DNA from 3 places in the Streptomyces sp. NBC_01298 genome. Region 3 is predicted to be linked to each of the others. Evidence: riboswitches for the same ligand, from Rfam matches in the RefSeq annotation. Region 3 holds a riboswitch; each other region holds the start of a gene.
What was found. Region 3 has a riboswitch for cyclic di-AMP ahead of OG730_RS11525 (M23 family metallopeptidase). Riboswitches for the same ligand answer to the same signal wherever they lie in the genome.
Positions count from the first base shown of each region.

Region 1: another riboswitch for cyclic di-AMP. It lies ahead of OG730_RS25275 (transglycosylase family protein); the one in region 3 lies ahead of OG730_RS11525 (M23 family metallopeptidase).
Region 2: another riboswitch for cyclic di-AMP. It lies ahead of OG730_RS06215 (LysM peptidoglycan-binding domain-containing M23 family metallopeptidase); the one in region 3 lies ahead of OG730_RS11525 (M23 family metallopeptidase).

Region 1 is NZ_CP108414.1:5,537,598-5,543,305, reverse strand. Features, by position in the region: gene OG730_RS25285 (FtsB family cell division protein) at 15-503, opposite strand; gene eno (phosphopyruvate hydratase) at 612-1,898, opposite strand; gene OG730_RS25275 (transglycosylase family protein) at 2,219-2,917, opposite strand; cyclic di-AMP (ydaO/yuaA leader) riboswitch at 2,920-3,091, opposite strand; gene OG730_RS25270 (LysM peptidoglycan-binding domain-containing protein) at 3,368-4,546, opposite strand; gene OG730_RS25265 (cytochrome P450 family protein) at 4,690-5,708, opposite strand, start outside.
Region 2 is NZ_CP108414.1:1,350,047-1,355,754, reverse strand. Features, by position in the region: gene OG730_RS06225 (aspartate aminotransferase family protein) at 1-1,289, shown strand, start outside; gene OG730_RS06220 (tyrosine-protein phosphatase) at 1,365-2,171, opposite strand; cyclic di-AMP (ydaO/yuaA leader) riboswitch at 2,487-2,684, shown strand; gene OG730_RS06215 (LysM peptidoglycan-binding domain-containing M23 family metallopeptidase) at 2,687-3,670, shown strand; gene OG730_RS06210 (winged helix DNA-binding domain-containing protein) at 3,737-4,885, shown strand; gene OG730_RS06205 (caspase, EACC1-associated type) at 4,992-5,708, opposite strand, start outside.
Region 3 is NZ_CP108414.1:2,554,098-2,559,805, forward strand. Features, by position in the region: gene OG730_RS11520 (GntR family transcriptional regulator) at 118-783, opposite strand; gene OG730_RS11525 (M23 family metallopeptidase) at 965-1,759, opposite strand; cyclic di-AMP (ydaO/yuaA leader) riboswitch at 1,772-1,931, opposite strand; gene OG730_RS11530 (M16 family metallopeptidase) at 2,157-3,524, opposite strand; gene OG730_RS11535 (M16 family metallopeptidase) at 3,557-4,918, opposite strand; gene OG730_RS11540 (DNA gyrase/topoisomerase IV subunit A) at 5,178-5,708, shown strand, end outside.

The sequences.
Region 1 (5,708 bases), 3.0 Mb from region 3:
TGGATGGGTGGGACTCAGTCGCCCGGGCGGTCGGCCTTGTCGACGCCGTCCCAGACGTTGGAGTACCAGGGCCGGTCGGTGGCGGCCTGTCCGCCGCGGCGCTGCTCTCCCGCGGCGGCTCCGGGGTCGGTCATGATGTAGCTGACCTCACCCGGCCGGACGAAGTGCAGGTGCTTGCGCGCCTGCTGCTCGGCGTACGCGTTGTCCTGCCAGCGGGCCTTCTCGTCGCGCAGCCGTTCCAGCCGGTCCCGCGCGGAGACGGCCTCCTTCTGCTGCTGCGCGATCTCCGAGCGCTGGGAGACGTACTGGCGCATCGGATACGCGAGGGCGACGACCAGGGTACAGAGGACGAGCACGAGCAGGGCGGCCCGGCCGGTGAGCCGGCTGCGGCGGACCTGCCGGCGGGACTGCGAGCGGTACACGTGTGCCGCGGTCCGCTCACCGAGCTGCTTGAGCCTGGTCGCGGTCGAGAACGTGGCGAACCGGTCCCGGTTCCCGGCCATTGATCCGCCTCCCCTATATGCGCACGACGCACTACGTCCCCGCACACGGTACGGGACCGAGTGCGGGGACGTAGGGAGGCTTGCGCCCCTAAGGACCGATCAGGGTGTTCAGCCCTTGAAGCGCGGGAAGGCGCTGCGGCCGGCGTACACCGCGGCGTCGTCGAGGATCTCCTCGATGCGCAGCAGCTGGTTGTACTTGGCGACGCGGTCCGAGCGGGCCGGGGCGCCGGTCTTGATCTGGCCGCAGTTCACGGCGACCGCGAGGTCGGCGATCGTGACGTCCTCGGTCTCACCGGAACGGTGCGACATCATGCACTTGAAACCGTTGCGCTGGGCCATCTCGACGGCGTCCAGGGTCTCGGTCAGCGAACCGATCTGGTTCACCTTGACGAGCAGGGCGTTCGCCGAGCCCTCTTCGATGCCGCGGGCGAGACGCTCGGGGTTGGTGACGAAGAGGTCGTCGCCGACGATCTGGACCTTGGAGCCCAGGCGGTCGGTGAGGGTCTTCCAGCCGGCCCAGTCGTCCTCGAACAGCGGGTCCTCGATGGAGACCAGCGGGTACGCCTCGACGAGCTCGGCGTAGTAGTCGGTCATCTCGGCGGCCGAGCGGGACTTGCCCTCGAACTCGTAGTTGCCGTCCTTGTAGAACTCGGACGCGGCGACGTCGAGCGCGAGCGCGATCTGGGTGCCCGGGACGTAGCCGGCCTGCTTGATGGCCTCGACGATGAGGTCAAGCGCGGCGCGGTTCGACTCGAGGTTCGGCGCGAAGCCGCCCTCGTCGCCGAGACCGGTGGAGAGGCCCTTGGTGTGCAGGACCTTCTTGAGGGTGTGGTAGACCTCGGCACCCCAGCGAAGGGCCTCGGAGAAGGACTCCGCGCCGATCGGGGCGATCATGAACTCCTGGATGTCGACGTTGGAGTCGGCGTGCGACCCACCGTTCAGGATGTTCATCATCGGAACGGGCAGCAGGTGCGCGTTCGGGCCGCCGAGGTAGCGGAACAGCGGGAGGTCCGAGGCCTCGGACGCGGCGTGCGCGACGGCGAGGGAGACGCCCAGGATGGCGTTGGCGCCGAGGGAGCCCTTGTTCTCGGTGGCGTCCAGGTCGATCATCGCCTGGTCGATCAGGCGCTGCTCGGTGGCGTCGTAGCCGACGAGCTCCGGGCCGAGCTGCTCGATGACGGCGAGGACGGCCTTCTCTACGCCCTTGCCGAAGTAACGGTTGGGGTCACCGTCACGGAGCTCTACGGCTTCGAACGCTCCGGTGGAGGCGCCGGACGGGACTGCAGCACGGCCGGTGCTGCCATCGTCGAGGCCCACCTCGACCTCGACCGTGGGGTTGCCTCGGGAGTCCAGGATTTCCCGGGCTACGACGACGTCGATGGACGGCACGAGCATCTCCTTCTGGGATGTGACGCTGGGTGTGCGGTGGCGTGTCAGGCCGTGGGATGGCCTTGCCGCTTAGAGCCTAACCGCCTCCGGGCACTCGGCCAGCCGACCGCCCGGGGGCTGGGACGAAAAAGGGCCTGAATGCCCCTCTTACAGGACATAGGACCCTTGATCATCGGCCTTTCGGAGGCTCCGTCAGACCGGGGACATCCGCACACAGCACCGCCCGGCGCGAAGGGGGTTACGCGCCGGGCGGTGGAATCGCTGGTGGAACTACGCGGTGGAACTACTGCGCGTCGCGAAAGCGGCCGCGAGCGTTCTCACGGCTTTCAGCTGAGGTTCAGCTTCTGGCCGGGGTAGATCAGGTTCGCGTCCGACACGATCTCCTTGTTGAGCTCGAAGAGCTTCTCCCAGCCACCGGACACGTTGTTCGCGTCGGCGATCGCGCCCAGCGTGTCGCCGGACTTGACCTCGTAGGAGCCGTTGCCCGTCTTCGGCGCGGCGGCCGGACGCTCGGAGCGGGTCGTCGGAGCCTCGACGCGCTTGGTCTCCTTCTTCGGAGCCTCGGTCTTCGGCTTCGTCTTCGGCGCGGCCGGCTTCGGCTGCGTCTTCGGCTTGGAGGGGGTGGTCGTCCCCGAGCCGCCGCCGGTGTAGGAGGAGTTCGACAGGCCGACGCCGCAGGACGGCCAGGCGCCCTTGCCCTGGCCCTTGAGGACCTTCTCGGCGATGGCTATCTGCTGGCCCTTGGAGGCCTGGTTGGCCTGCGCGGCGTACGCCTTGCCGCCGTACGCGGCCCAGGTGGAGGACGAGAACTGCAGGCCGCCGTAGTAGCCGTTGCCCGTGTTGATGGACCAGTTGCCGCCGGACTCGCAGGAGGCGACCCGGTCCCACTCGGCGCCGGTCGCGGCGGAAGCGGTGCCCGCGGCCATCAGCGGCGCGGCCACGGTGACACCGGCGACACCGGCGAGGGTGACGATGCGGACGGCCTTGGAACCGCGACGGTGCTTGCCCTTGCCCGAAAGCAGCATGGAGTTCTCCTCACCGACGCCTACGAGGTGAGCTGTCGGGTTCGGGCGAGTGAGTGCCCGGCCGAGCGACCTAGCGCTCGTCTTAACCCCTAGCCGGCGTTGTGACCGTCTCTCAACGGCCGCTACCGGCGCCTACCTTGGTTCCCCCGCTCCTGCCTTCGGCGCTTTACGCGACGAGTGTTCCCTCCGTCCGCCGGCAGGATTCGGCGATGCGGTCGAAGGAGCCCGCGGTGGCGAGCGATTCAGAAGGTAGACAGGTCTCCCCCCGATGTTCAACGAGCAACATCGGGGGAAAACGGTGCCTACTTGCGCTCCCCGGAAGGACGTTTGCGCAGGTGAGGGCGGGGTTTGCGGAACCCTCCGGGCCGGACACGCCAGTTGACCTGAAGAGACACATGTCTCACTTACAGAAAACGGACAATCAGCTGGTTCCGGGCGGCTTAAGTGCCCCTATTGGTGCGTTAGATCCAGATTCTGGCCGGGCTTGATCAGGTCCGCATCGCCGCCGATGACCTGCTCGTTGGCCTCGTAGAGACCCTTCCAGCCACCCTTCACTCCGTTGGCGTCCGCGATCTCGATGAGGCTGTCGCCCGCCTTCACGGTGTACGTGGACTCCGACGCGGCATCAGACCCGGAGGCCGTCTCGACCGCGGCCGGGCCGCGGTGCTTGCCGCCGCCCTCGGTCGAACCGGAAGCCGAACCGGAGGCCGCACCGGGGGTCGGCGTCGCGCCCGGAGCGGTGGACGCGCCGGGTGCGGCCGGAGCCGTCGGGGCTGTGGGATCAACCGGGTTGACCGGATTTGACGGGTTCGCGGAGTTCCCCGGGTTGGTCGGGTTCGCCGCGTCCCCGGGGTTCGTCGGGTCACCCGGGTTGGACGGGTCGGACGGGTCGGACGGGTCGGACGGGGACACCGGAGCCGTCGGGTCCCCCGACGGCGGAGCCACCGGCGCGGTGGGGCCGACCGGAGCGGTCGGGTCCCCGGACGGCGGCGCCACTGGGGCGGTGGGGTCCACCGGGCTCGTGGGAACCGTCGGGTCGCCCGGGAGTCCCGGGGGCGTCTCCAGGTCCGGCGCGGGCATGACGGGCAGTTCGCCGGGCACGCCGATCGGGTAGTCGGGCCGCGCCGAGGCCGACGGGGCCTCGGGAGCCGGGGTCTTCGGCGTGGGGGCCCCGAAGTCCGTTGACGGCTTGCCCGAGCCGGCGTGCGGCACGGCCTCGTCCGGGCGGGAGGGGGCCGGGGAGGCGGATCCGGAACCGCTGGGCAGGCCCGGGTCCACCTCGGCGGCGGGCGCGTCCTGGGTCAGGCCGGCCGGCACTCCGCACAGCGGCCACGCCTGGGGGCCCTGGGAAGCCAGCACGCGCTCGGCGACCGCGATCTGCTGGGAGCGGCTGGCCAGGTCGGCGCGCTCGGCGAAGTCGAGCCCGCCGGCCCTCTTCCACTGCTCCTGGGTGAACTGCAGCCCGCCGTACGCGCCGCCGCCGAAGTTGGCACTCCACGTGCCGCCGCTCTCGCATTCGGCGACCTTGTCCCATGTGGAGGTCTCCGCCGCGCTCGCGCCCGTGGCGGCGAGCAGCGGCAGGGCGAGCGCGGTGCCGGTGACTCCGGCGGTGACGACAAGTGCGGGCACTTGTCGGGGGCGTCTGTGGCGGCCGTTCCCGGAACGCATGAGGCTGCACCTTTCGCATAACGGCGGGGTAACGGCAGAACCTAGCGGCCTTCGAACGCCTGTCACAAGTTTGGGCGGTGAACTGACTTCAGATCAGGCCGGTTTCAGGTGTTTTGGGCCTTCGATTCGGCGCTGAAGCGGACCGGCAGCGTCCGCAGCCCCCGCATGATGAGCCCACCGCGCCAGCGCAGCTCTTCGGGTGCCACGGCGAGTTCCAGATCGGGCAGCCGCGTCAGCAGGGTCGCGAGGGCGGTCTGCCCTTCGAGCCGGGCGAGCGGGGCGCCCAGGCAGTAGTGGATGCCGTGCCCGTACCCGAGGTGCTGGTTGTCCGTCCGAGAGAGGTCCAGGGTGTCCGGGTCGGCGAACCGTTCGGGGTCCCGGTCGGCCGCCGCCAGGACCACCAGGACCGGATCTCCCGCCGCGATGTCCCGGCCGCCGAGGGCGAAGGACTCGGTGGCGAACCGCCAGGTGGCCAGCTCCACCGGGCCGTCGTAGCGCAGCAGCTCCTCCACGCCGGTCTCCAGCAGTCCGGTCTCGCCCGCGGCGAGGGAGAGCTGGAGCCGCTCGCGCTGCTCCGGGTTCATGAAGAGGGAGTGGACCCCGTTGCCGATGAGGTTGACCGTGGTTTCGAACCCCGCGAACAAGAGGATGAAGGCCATGGCGGTGGCCTCGGCCTCCGTCAGGTGGTCACCGTGGTCGCTCGCCCGGATCAGATCGGAGATCAGGTCGTCGCCGAGGTCGTCGCGCTTGCGGTGGATGAGCTCCCCGAGATAGGTGCGCATCTGCTTCACGGACCGGGCCACGCCGCCGCGCGGCCCGCCGCCGTGCCGGATCATCATTCCCGCCCAGTCGCGGAAGTCGTCCTGGTCCTCTCGCGGTACGCCGAGCATCTCGCAGATGGCGTAGATGGGGAGCGGGAAGGCGAACTCGTGGATGAGGTCCGCCTCCCCCTTCTCCGCGAACCGGTCGATGAGGTGGTCGGTCAGCTCCTGCACCCTCGGAGCGAACTCGGCGACCCTGCGCGGGGTGAACGCCTTCGACACCAGCCGGCGCAGCCGGGTGTGGTCCGGCGGGTCGATGTTGAGGAGGTGGGTCATCAGTTCCGCCTTGCGCTCCCCGGGGA
Region 2 (5,708 bases), 1.2 Mb from region 3:
TGCTGCACACCATCGGGTTCGACAAGGTGTACGTGCGCGCCGAGGGAGCCCACTTCTGGGATGCCGAGGGCAACGACTACCTCGACATGCTGGCGGGCTTCGGAGTGATGGGCCTGGGCCGCCACCACCCGGTGGTCCGGCGCGCCCTGCACGACGTGCTGGACGCCCAGCTCGCCGACCTCACCCGCTTCGACTGCCAGCCGCTGCCCGGGCTGCTGGCCGAGAAGCTGCTCTCCCACAGTCCGCACCTGGACCGGGTCTTCTTCGGCAACAGCGGCACGGAAGCGGTGGAGACCGCCCTGAAGTTCGCCCGGTACGCCACCGGGCGCCCCAGGGTCCTCTACTGCGACCACGCCTTCCACGGGCTCACCACGGGCTCGCTCTCGGTCAACGGCGAGGCCGGCTTCCGCGAGGGGTTCGCGCCGCTGCTGCCGGACACCGCGATCGCGCTCGGGGACCTGGACGCGCTGGAGCGGGAGCTGAAGAAGGGGGACGTGGCGGCCCTCGTCGTCGAGCCGATCCAGGGCAAGGGGGTGCTCGCCGCGCCGCCCGGCTTCCTGCTCGCCGCGCAGGAGCTCCTGCACCGGCGGGAGGCGCTGCTGATCGCGGACGAGGTGCAGACCGGCCTCGGACGGACCGGCGACTTCTACGCCTACCAGCACGAGCCCGGAGTCGAACCGGACCTGGTCTGCGTGGCCAAGGCCCTCTCCGGCGGCTACGTGCCGGTCGGCGCGACCCTGGGCAAGGACTGGATCTTCAAGAAGGTCTACTCATCCATGGACCGGGTGCTCGTCCACTCCGCCAGCTTCGGCTCCAACGCGCAGGCGATGGCGGCCGGGCTCGCCGTCCTCTCCGTCATGGAGGACGAACAGGTGGTGGCCCGGGCCCGCGCGATGGGCGACCTGCTGCGCGGGCGGCTCGCCGCGCTCGTGGACGAGTACGAACTCCTCCACGAGGTACGGGGACGCGGGCTGATGATCGGCATCGAGTTCGGCCGGCCGTCCTCGCTGGGCCTGCGGAGCCGCTGGACCATGCTGCAGGCGGCGCGCAAGGGGCTGTTCGCGCAGATGGTCGTGGTGCCCCTGCTGCAGAAGCACCGGATCCTCACGCAGGTCTCCGGGGATCACCTGGAAGTGATCAAACTGATCCCGCCGCTGATCGTGGACGAGGCGGACGTCGACCGGTTCGTCGGCGCCTTCCGGGCGGTCATGGACGAGGCCCACGGCGGCGGCGCGCTGATGTGGGACTTCGGCCGGACGCTGGTGAAGCAGGCCGTCGCCAACCGCTGAGCCGCGGCCGGGCGGCGAGCCGGCGGCCGTACGGCGAGCCGGCGGCTCGGCGGGCGACGGCCCACCTCGTGGGCGTCAGTCCAGCAGCCGGTCGCGGAGCCTGCCGAGGGTCTCGGGCGCGAGCCCGAGGCCCTCGGCCAGGTAGCGCTCCACACCGCCCCACTCCTCGTCGATGGTGTCGAAGGCCGTGGTCAGATACGGGGCGCGGGCGTCGAAGAGCGGGGCGAGCAGCTCCATCACCTCGGGGGCGCGGGCCTCGGGCGCGTCGCTGCCCCGGCGGACCCGGTAGCGGTTGTGCGGGGCGTTCGACTCCAGGTAGTCCGCGAGGATCGCCTCCCGCTCCACGCCCAGCGCGAGCAGGGTGACGGCGATCGACAGGCCGGCCCGGTCCTTCCCGGCGGCGCAGTGCATGAGGGCCGGGACGCTGTCCTCGGCGAGCGCGTGCACCACCCGGCTGTGCTCGGCGGTACGGGCACGGATCATCTGCCGGTACGAACCGGACATCCGCGCGGCGGCCCTGCCCTCGCCCAGGAGCTCGCGGAGCTGCGCCAGCTCCCCTTCGCGGACCATCTTCCAGAACTCCCCGCCGGCGGCCGGATCCGAAAGCGGAATGCCGACGTTGCGCACCCCGGGCAGCTCCACGTCCGGACCCTCCAGCGCGTGGTCGGCTCCGTTGCGGAAGTCGAAGACGGTGTGCAGCCCGAGCGACCCGAGGAACTGCGCGTCGCTTTCGGTGGCATGCGCTAGATGTCCGCTTCGGAACAGTCGTCCCGACTTGACCCTCCGGCCGTCCGTGGTCGGCAACCCGCCCACGTCGCGGAAGTTGCGCACTCCGGTCAGCGCCGGCTCCTCGTGCGGACTCTGGGGTATCGGCTGGGTCACCGGGCTCCTCCGTGTGGTCGTCGTTGATGGTGTCCGAATTACGCCGGTTGTGGACAACTTGCCATAACGAGAGGCGAGATCGGACATGCCCCCGTGAGCCAGATCATACGGTGACGTTGAGTGGCTGATCGCGAATGGTGAATTGCCTTGCTGGGGCGGCTGTTGGGGGTGCGGAATGGACGCAGGGTGACCGGAATTCCGGCGGCCCGTCATCTTCAAGATTCTATTGGGGAATTCATGACTTGTTCCGTGCGGCCGTGCTCGATTACGTTCGCGATCGATCCGGACGGACCGCCTAATCCTGCCGCCGACCGGAAACCGCACCCGACTATTCACGCGCGCGGCAGGAGCGGGGGAACCAGGTAAGCCGCTGTTCCGGATCTCCGGTTGAGATCTTTACAACGGGACAGCTCGGGGTGAAGCCGTACATGTGCTGTTCACCGGCACTGAGGCGGCCGGACATCTCCAGTCCGAACCCGACAGCTCACCTCGCAGGCGTCGGAGAGGAATTCGCCATGCACGGAACGGGTAAGCGCCGCCGTCCCAAGTCCCGCTCGATATCCCGCGGATTCGCCGCCGCCGGCACCGGTGGCGCGGCCCTCGCGCTGCCGCTGCTCGGGGCCACCGGCGCCCACGCCGCGGGCGTCCCGGCCGCGGCGCCCGCCGTCGCTCCGGCCCTGGCCGCGCAGGTGCCCGCCTCGCTCCAGGCCGCCCCGGCCGCCGCGCAGAGCGCCCCCACGGTCTACACCGTGGTGCCGGGCGACTACCTTTCCAAGATCGCCGAGCGCCAGCACCTCACCGGTGGCTGGGAGCAGCTCTACGCGGACAACCTCGAGGCCGTCGGCACCGACCCGTCGCTGATCCACCCGGGCCTGGAGCTCACGCTCGGCGCGAAGGGCGCGGCTCCGGCCGCGACCGCCGACTCCGCGCCGGCCGAAACGCCGAAGCCGGCCAAGAAGTCCGCTTCGTTCGGTTCTTCCACTTCTGGCGATTCGTCGGATTCCTCCGACGGGGCGGGTTCCTCCGACGAGGCGGCCGCTCCCCAGGACGCCGCCCCCGAGGCTCCCGCCGAGCAGCAGGGCGGTTCCACGTCCACCGGCTTCGTCGCCCCGGTCGGCGGCGGCACCTCCACCGCGTACAAGACCGCCGGCTCCATGTGGTCCAGCGGCTACCACACCGGTGTGGACTTCTCCGCGAGCACCGGCACCACCGTCAAGGCGGTCGGCGCGGGCACCGTGGTCTCGGCCGGCTGGGGCGGCGCGTACGGCAACGAGGTCGTCGTCCGGCACGCCGACGGCAAGTACAGCCAGTACGCGCACCTCTCCCAGCTCTCCGTCTCGTCCGGCCAGAGCGTCACCGCCGGGCAGACCCTCGGCCTCTCCGGCGCCACGGGCAACGTGACCGGCCCGCACCTGCACTTCGAGATCCGCACCGGGCCCTCGTACGGCTCGGACATCGACCCAATGGCCTACCTGCGGTCCAAGGGCGTCAGCATCTGAGGCCGAGGCGCTGTCGGAGGTGCCGGTTAGGCTGCGCGTTCCGGCACGGGACGGGACGGGCGTGGCATGAAGGTCAGCGCAAGGGAGCTCAACCGCTCCACCCTCGCACGGCAGTTGCTGCTGCGGCGCGAGGTGATGGGCGTCGGCGACGCGGTCCGCAGGGTGGTCGCCCTGCAGGCGCAGCACGCGGCCTCGCCCTACCTCGCGCTGTGGAACCGGCTCGCCGGTTTCGACCCGGCGGACCTCGACGCGGCCTTCACGGGGCGCGAGGTCCTCAAGTCGACGCTGATGCGGCTGACCCTGCACGCCGTGCACGCGCGGGACTACCCGGTCTTCCGGGAGGCCGTGCAGCCGTCCGTACGGGCCGCCCGGCTCGGGACCCGCTTCACGGACTCGGGGCTGACGGCCGAGGACGCCGACCTCCTCGTGCCGGAACTGCTGGACTTCGCCGACCGGCCCCGTACGACGGCGGAGTGCGAGGCCTGGCTCGGACACCGGCTGGGGGCCGCGCCGCGGCCAGGAGCGTGGTGGGGGCTGCGGCAGTACGCACCGCTGCTGCACGCGCCCACCGCCGCGCCGTGGTCGTTCGGGGAGCGTCCGTCGTACGTCGCACCCCCGAGCCGGCCGCGCACCGTACCGGCGGACCCGGAGGCGGCGGAGGAGTCCCTGCGGACGCTGGTCCTGCGCTACCTGGAGGGGTTCGGGCCGGCGTCGGCGGCGGACGTGGCGCAGTTCTCCCTGGTCCCGCGGTCCAGGGTCCGCCAGGCCCTGCGCGCGCTGGAGCCGGCCGGCGGGCTCGTCCGGCTGACGGGGCCGGACGGCGAGGAGCTGTTCGACGTCCAGGGCGCGCCGATTCCGGAGGAGGACACACCGGCGCCGCCCCGGCTGATGGCCATGTGGGACAGCGTGCTGCTGGCCTACGCCGACCGGAGCCGCATCGTTCCGCCGGCGTACCGCAAGCTCGTCGCGCGGATGAACGGCGACACCCTGGCGACCCTGCTGGTCGACGGCCACGTCGCCGGCGTGTGGCGGCCGTCCGGCGCCGGCATCGAGGCCACCGCCTTCCACCCGCTGCCGGAGGAGGTCTGGGAGGCCCTCGCCGGCGAGGCCCGGGCGCTGACGGCCTTCCTGGCCGACCGCGAACCGGAGGTCTACCGGCGGTACGGCCACTGGTGGAACAAACTACCGAGCGCCGAGACCCGGCTGCTCGCCTGAACCGTGGGGCCGGGACCGGAGGGGGGTCCCGGTCCCACAGATCCCCTCGCACAGAGCCGCGGCCCCGGAGGGCCCGAGGGGGGCAGGGCGCAGTCGACCCGATTCCCTAGGACGGGCGGCACGGTGGATCGTACGGTTTGCCGGGCAGGTAGCGCCTCCATTCCTCCGGGGTGATGGGATCGCCGACCGAGGCGCAGATCTCGCCGATCGCCCGTTCGGGGTCGGTGTCCCACAGCTCTACGCCCGCGGAAGCCCTGACGATGGCGAGGAAATCGCCGTCCGGGGTGAACTGGAGCGCGTAGAAGTCGGCGGCGCGCGATGAGCCCGGCAGGTAGGAGTGCCGGTGGGGATTCCGCGGATCGGCCAGATCCCAGATCTCCGGGCGTTCGTCGGCACCCACGGCCGTCGTCGCGGTCAGGGCGAGGCGGGTTCCGTCGGGGCTGAAGGCGATCGGGCTCCCGTCGATGCTCACGGAGACCTGGGCGAGCTGTTCGGTGAGCCGGTGCTCCTCGACACGCCATAGCCTCAGAACGCCGCCGCTGTCGTAGATGGCGAGCAGCTTGCCGTCCGGGCGGAACGCGGTGTGTACCGAGCCCATCTCGGCCTCGACCGGGCGCGCCCACTGCTTCTCCGGGTGCCCGGGGTCGGTGAGGTCCCAGCTCTCCAACTCGTCCGCCGGCTGCGGCAGGGTGTCGCGAGGGTCGGCGAAGGGGGTGTCGGTGAGGAGGAGTGACGTGCCGTCCGGGGAGAACTCCAGCATCGGGGCCGTCGCGTCGATCCGGGCGATCTGCTGCGGACGCTCGGGGTGCGTGATGTCGTAGAT
Region 3 (5,708 bases):
CCCATCGCGGCGGCCCGAATTCCGGCGGCACAATGGGGCCCGGGGCGCGGGGAATTACAAATGGGCCCGGGGCGCTAATTACCGGCCCGGATATCCCCTCTTTGTATACGGCGTTTGTTAATGCGGAACGCTCGCCGTGTTTACGGCAGGTTGCAAAGTCCTCACGCGCATTCGGTGCGCCCCCGCCGCGCGGTCCACGTGCGCCGCCATCAGCATCCGGGCCCGCTCCGCGTCGCCCCGGGCCACCGCGTCCACGATCGCGCCGTGCTCCACCCAGGACTCCACGGGCCGCACCGGGGACTCCACCACGTACATCCAGGCCACCTTGTGGCGCATCTGGGTGAGCAGGGCGATGAGCCCGGGGCTGCCCGAGGCCTGGGAGAGCGTCTCGTGGAACCAGCCGCCCAGGGAGCGCAGATCCTCCCCCTGGCCCCTCCTGGCGCGCTCCTGGCCCAGCCTGACCAGTCCGCGCAGCACCTTGAGGTGGGCCTCGCTGCGCCGCCTGGCCGCCCGGGCGGCCGCGAGGGGCTCCAGGAGCATCCGCAGCTCCAGGAGGTCGGCCGCCTCCTGCTCGGTCGGCTCGGCCACGCAGGCACCGGCATGCCGGCGGGTGGTCACGAACCCCTCGGACTCCAGCGTGCGCAGCGCCTCGCGCACCGGAACGCGCGAGACTCCGTACCTGCGGGCCAGCACTTCCTCGGTCAGCCGGGCGCCGGGCCCGAACACCCCGGAGACGATGTCGTCGCGGATCGCTGTGCATACCGTGTGCGCGGGAATACGCAAGACCGGACCTCCGCCTTTTTCGTATGGCTGTGCGCGTTGCGACTCTATTGCAACACACGATAATTTCCGAGGACGGCCGGAAATACGAAACATTCACACAATGCGGAGCGCGAAACACGACGAAGGCCCCGGCTCTCAGAGAGCCGGGGCCTTCGCGGAAGACGTGCGGTGGGTCGAGCGGTCAGACGCTGACGCCGTGCGAGCGCAGGTACGTGAGCGGGTTGATGTCCGAACCGTAGTCGGCGCCGGTGCGGGCCTCGAAGTGCAGGTGCGGTCCGCTGGAGTTGCCGGTGGAGCCCGACAGGCCGATCTGCTGGCCCGGGGTGACCTGCTGGCCGACCCGGACGCTCAGCGAGGACATGTGGCCGTACTGGGTGTACGTGCCGTCGGCGTGCTTGATGACGACGTTGTTGCCGTACGCGCCGCCCCAGCCCGCCTCGACCACGGTGCCCAGGCCGACCGCGTGCACGGAAGTGCCGGAGGAGGCGTGGAAGTCGATGCCGGTGTGGCTGCCGGAGGACCACATGCCGCCGCCCGCGTGGTACTGCGTGCTGACGTAGGAGCCGTCGATCGGCGAAACGAAGGTGTTGAGGCGCTTGCGCTCCTCTTCGCGGGCGGCGCGCTCGGCGGCCTCGCGCTCGGCCTTGGCCTGGGCTTCGGCCTTCGCCTTGGCCTCGGCGGCCCGCTGGCGGGCGTCGGCCTCGGCCTGCGCCTTGGCGGCGGCGGCCTCGGCGGCCCGCTGCTGGGACTCGGCCTGGGCCTCTACGTCACCGGCGAGCTCGTCGGCCACGACGATGGTGTTCAGGGCGCCGGTGTCCTCCACGGAGGGGGACGTGTCCGCGGCGAACGCGGGACCGGCCAGGGAGCCAACGACGCCGGTGGCGGCGAGGGCGGCTATGCCGGCGTAGCCGGCGGTCTTGCGGCTCAGACGGCTCGAACCACGGTGCTTGCCGGCGGCACTACTGCCAAACGCCATGAAGGGGTTGATCCTTTCCTTCCCTCTCGCCTACCGGGTTAGCTGACGGGTTCGGAGCAGGAAGGTCTCCTACGGGCCCCCTCTTGCGAGGCGGTCCGATTCACCCCAGGGACACAAGTGGGTCCCCGGCTCCCCAGGCTCGCGCCTGACGGGGACTCGGCGATCGCTGCCCGGTGCCGCGGACGCGGCGGTTACAACTGACGGACAGCACGGCCGACGCTAAGCGGATCATCAGTCGATCGCCAAACAGACGCGCCCTTTTGTTGCGTACGCCACACCACATAAAAGCAACAACACCAAGAAAGGGACAAGAAGTACAAAAAGGGCCCCGGCGGACAAGCCGCCGGAGCCCTTCCGCGGCGGGCCAGTTGACGGCCCGCCGGAGACCAACTGACGATCAGTTGGCGACCACGGTCACTTCACCGATCCCGAGGGCCCGTACCGGCTCCTCGATCAGCGAGGCGTCCCCGACCAGGACCGTGACCAGACGGTCCACCGGGAAGGCGCTGACGACCGCCGAAGTGGCCTCCACCGTCCCCGTTTCGGCCAGCCGCGCGTACAACCGCGCCTGGTAGTCGTCCGGAAGCTCCTGCTCGACCTGGTCGGCGAGCGTGCCTGCGACGGAGGCGGCCGTCTCGAACTTCAGCGGGGCCACCCCCACCAAGTTCTGCACGGCCACGTCCCGTTCGGCGTCGGTCAGGCCGCCCTGCGCGAGGGTGCGCAGCACCGTCCAGAGGTCGTCCAGGGCCGGGCCGGTGTTCGGGGTGTCCACCGAGCCGCTGATGGCGAGCATCGAGGCGCCCTTGCCGTCGGCGGTGGAGCGCAGCACCTGGCCGAAGGCGCGCACGCCGTACGTGTACCCCTTCTCCTCGCGCAGCACCTTGTCCAGCCGGGAGGTGAGCGTGCCGCCCAGGCAGTACGTGCCGAGCACCTGGGGCGCCCACACCCGGTCGTGCCGGTCCGCCCCGATGCGGCCGATCAGCAGCTGCGTCTGGACCGCGCCGGGCCGGTCCACGATGACCACGCGGCCCGTGTCGTCGGCGGTGATCGGCGTGACCGGGCGCGGGGCGGTGGTGTCACCGGTCCACGCGCCCAGGGTGTCGGCCAGGACCTCGTCCAGGTCGATGCCGGTCAGGTCGCCCACGACCACCGCGGTGGCGGTCGCGGGGCGCACGTGGGCCTCGTAGAAGGCGCGTACGGCCGCGGAGTCGATGCGGGCGACCGTCTCCTCGGTTCCCTGACGCGGGCGCGACATCCGCAGGGTGGCCGGGAACAGCTCCTTCGAGAGCTGCTTGGCGGCGCGGCGCTGCGGGTTGGCGCTCTCGTGCGGGATCTCGTCGAGCCGGTTGCGCACCAGGCGGTCGACCTCGGAGTCGGCGAAGGCCGGCGCGCGCAGGGCCTCGGCGACCAGCCCCAGCGCCTTGTGCAGGCGGGAGGCCGGGACCTCCAGGGAGACCCGCAGGCCGGGGTGGTCGGCGTGCGCGTCGAGGGTGGCGCCGCAGCGCTCCAGCTCGGCGGCGAACTCCTCGGCGGAGCGCTTGTCGGTGCCCTCCGACAGGGCGCGGACCATGATCGTGGCCACGCCGTCGAGGCCCTCGGGCTCCGCGTCGAGCGGGGCGGCGAGGTTGATCTCGACCGCGACGACCTGCTGGCCCGGGCGCTGGCAGCGCAGCAGGGTCAGGCCGTTGGCCAGTACCCCGCGCTCGGGGGCCGGGAAGGCCCACGGCTGCGGCTCGCCGGCCTCGGGGCGCGGGTGGAAGGTCATCGTGACGGCTGCGGTGTCGGCTGCGGTGTCGCTCACTGCTCCGCCCCCTCGTTCTGGTCGCTCGCGTCGGTCTCTTCGGTGTCGTCGCTGTCATCGGCCGCGATCGGCTCGTAGACGAGCACCGCCCGGTTGTCGGGGCGCAGTCGGGCCGCGGCCACGGCCTGCACCTCCTCGGCGGTGATGTCGAGGACGCGCTGGACGGCGGTCAGCGCCAGCTGCGGGTCGCCGAACAGCACCGCGAAGCGGCACAGTTCGTCGGCGCGGCCCGCCACCGTGCTCAGCCGGTCCAGCCACTCGCGCTCCAGCTGGGCCTGCGCCCGCTCCATCTCCTCGGCCGTCGGGCCCTCGGCGGCGAACCGCGCGAGCTCCTCGTCCACGGCCGCCTCGATGGCGGGCACCTCGACCCCGCTGGAGGTCTTGACGTCCAGCCAGCCCAGCGAGGGCGCGCCGGCGAGGCGCAGCATGCCGAAGCCGGCCGCCACGGCGCTCTGGTCACGGCGCACCAGCCGGTTGTGCAGGCGGGAGGACTCGCCGCTGCCCAGGACGGTCAGCGCCACGTCGGCGGCGTCGCACTCGCGGGTGCCGTCGTGCGGGAGGCGGTAGGCCGCCATCAGCGCGCGGGCCGGGACCTCCTCGACGATCTCCTCGCGCAGCTGCCCGCCCATGATCTCGGGCAGCGAACCGTCGCGCGGCGGCTGCTTGCCGTCGTGGCCGGGGATGGTGCCGAAGTACTTCTCCACCCAGGCGAGCGTCTTCTCGGGGTCGATGTCGCCGACGACCGAGAGCACCGCGTTGTTGGGCGCGTAGTACGTACGGAAGAACGCGCGCGCGTCCTCCAGGGACGCGGCGTCCAGATCGGCCATGGACCCGATCGGGGTGTGGTGGTACGGGTGGCCCTCCGGGTAGGCCAGGGCCGTCAGCCTCTCGAAGGCCGTGCCGTACGGGACGTTGTCGTACCGCTGGCGGCGCTCGTTCTTGACGACGTCGCGCTGGTTCTCCATGGACTCGTCGTCCAGGGCGGCCAGCAGCGAGCCCATCCGGTCCGCCTCCAGCCACAGCGCGAGTTCCAGCTGGTGGGTCGGCATCGTCTCGAAGTAGTTGGTCCGCTCGAAGCTGGTGGTCCCGTTGAGGGAGCCGCCGGCTCCCTGGACCAGTTCGAAGTGGCCGTTTCCGGAGACGTTCTTGGACCCCTGGAACATCAGGTGCTCGAAGAGGTGAGCCAGGCCCGTACGTCCCTTGACTTCGTGGCGCGAGCCGACGTCGTACCAGAGGCAGACCGCGGCGACCGGAGTCAGGTGGTCCTCGGACAGCACCACGCGTAGGCCGTTGGCCAGCCGGTGCTCGGTCGCTGTGAGGCCGCCGGAGCCTGCGTGAGCTGTGGCCGTGTGACCCATGGGCATGTGGTCCCTTCGATCGCGATGCAGAGATTCCTGTCAGACCTGCCACTGTATGCAAGCGTGTCGCCGGGCGGAGAAGTTCCCGGCCCAGTCCTGGGTCGGAGTCGGCGTTGTCGGTGCCTCGGGCCACAATGGTCCGCGTCACCCCTGTCCGAAACCGCTCGCCCGACCGTCCCAGCCCCGTCCCAGTCCCGTACCCGCCCCACCCCGTGAGAGCTCAGCTCATCCCGATTCTTGGTTAAGGAGCCGCGCAGCGATGGCCCGCCGCAGCACGAAGACCCCGCCGCCGGAGGATTTCGAGGAGAAGATCCTCGACATCGACGTCGTCGACGAAATGCAGGGCTCCTTCCTCGAGTACGCGTACTCGGTGATCTACTCCCGCGCCCTGCCCGACGCCCGCGACGGCATGAAGCCGGTGCACCGGCGCATCGTCTACCAGATGAACGAGATGGGCCTGCGCCCCGACCGCGGCTACGTGAAGTGCGCCCGTGTCGTCGGCGAGGTCATGGGCAAGCTGCACCCGCACGGCGACGCGTCGATCTACGACGCCCTCGTGCGCATGGCGCAGCCCTTCTCCATGCGGCTCCCTCTGGTCGACGGCCACGGCAACTTCGGCTCGCTCGGCAACGACGACCCGCCGGCCGCGATGCGGTACACCGAGTCGAAGATGGCCGACGCGGCCTCGCTGATGACGGACGGGATCGACGAGGACACCGTCGACTTCGCCGCGAACTACGACGGCCAGGAGCGCGAACCGGTCGTCCTGCCGGCGGCGTACCCGAACCTG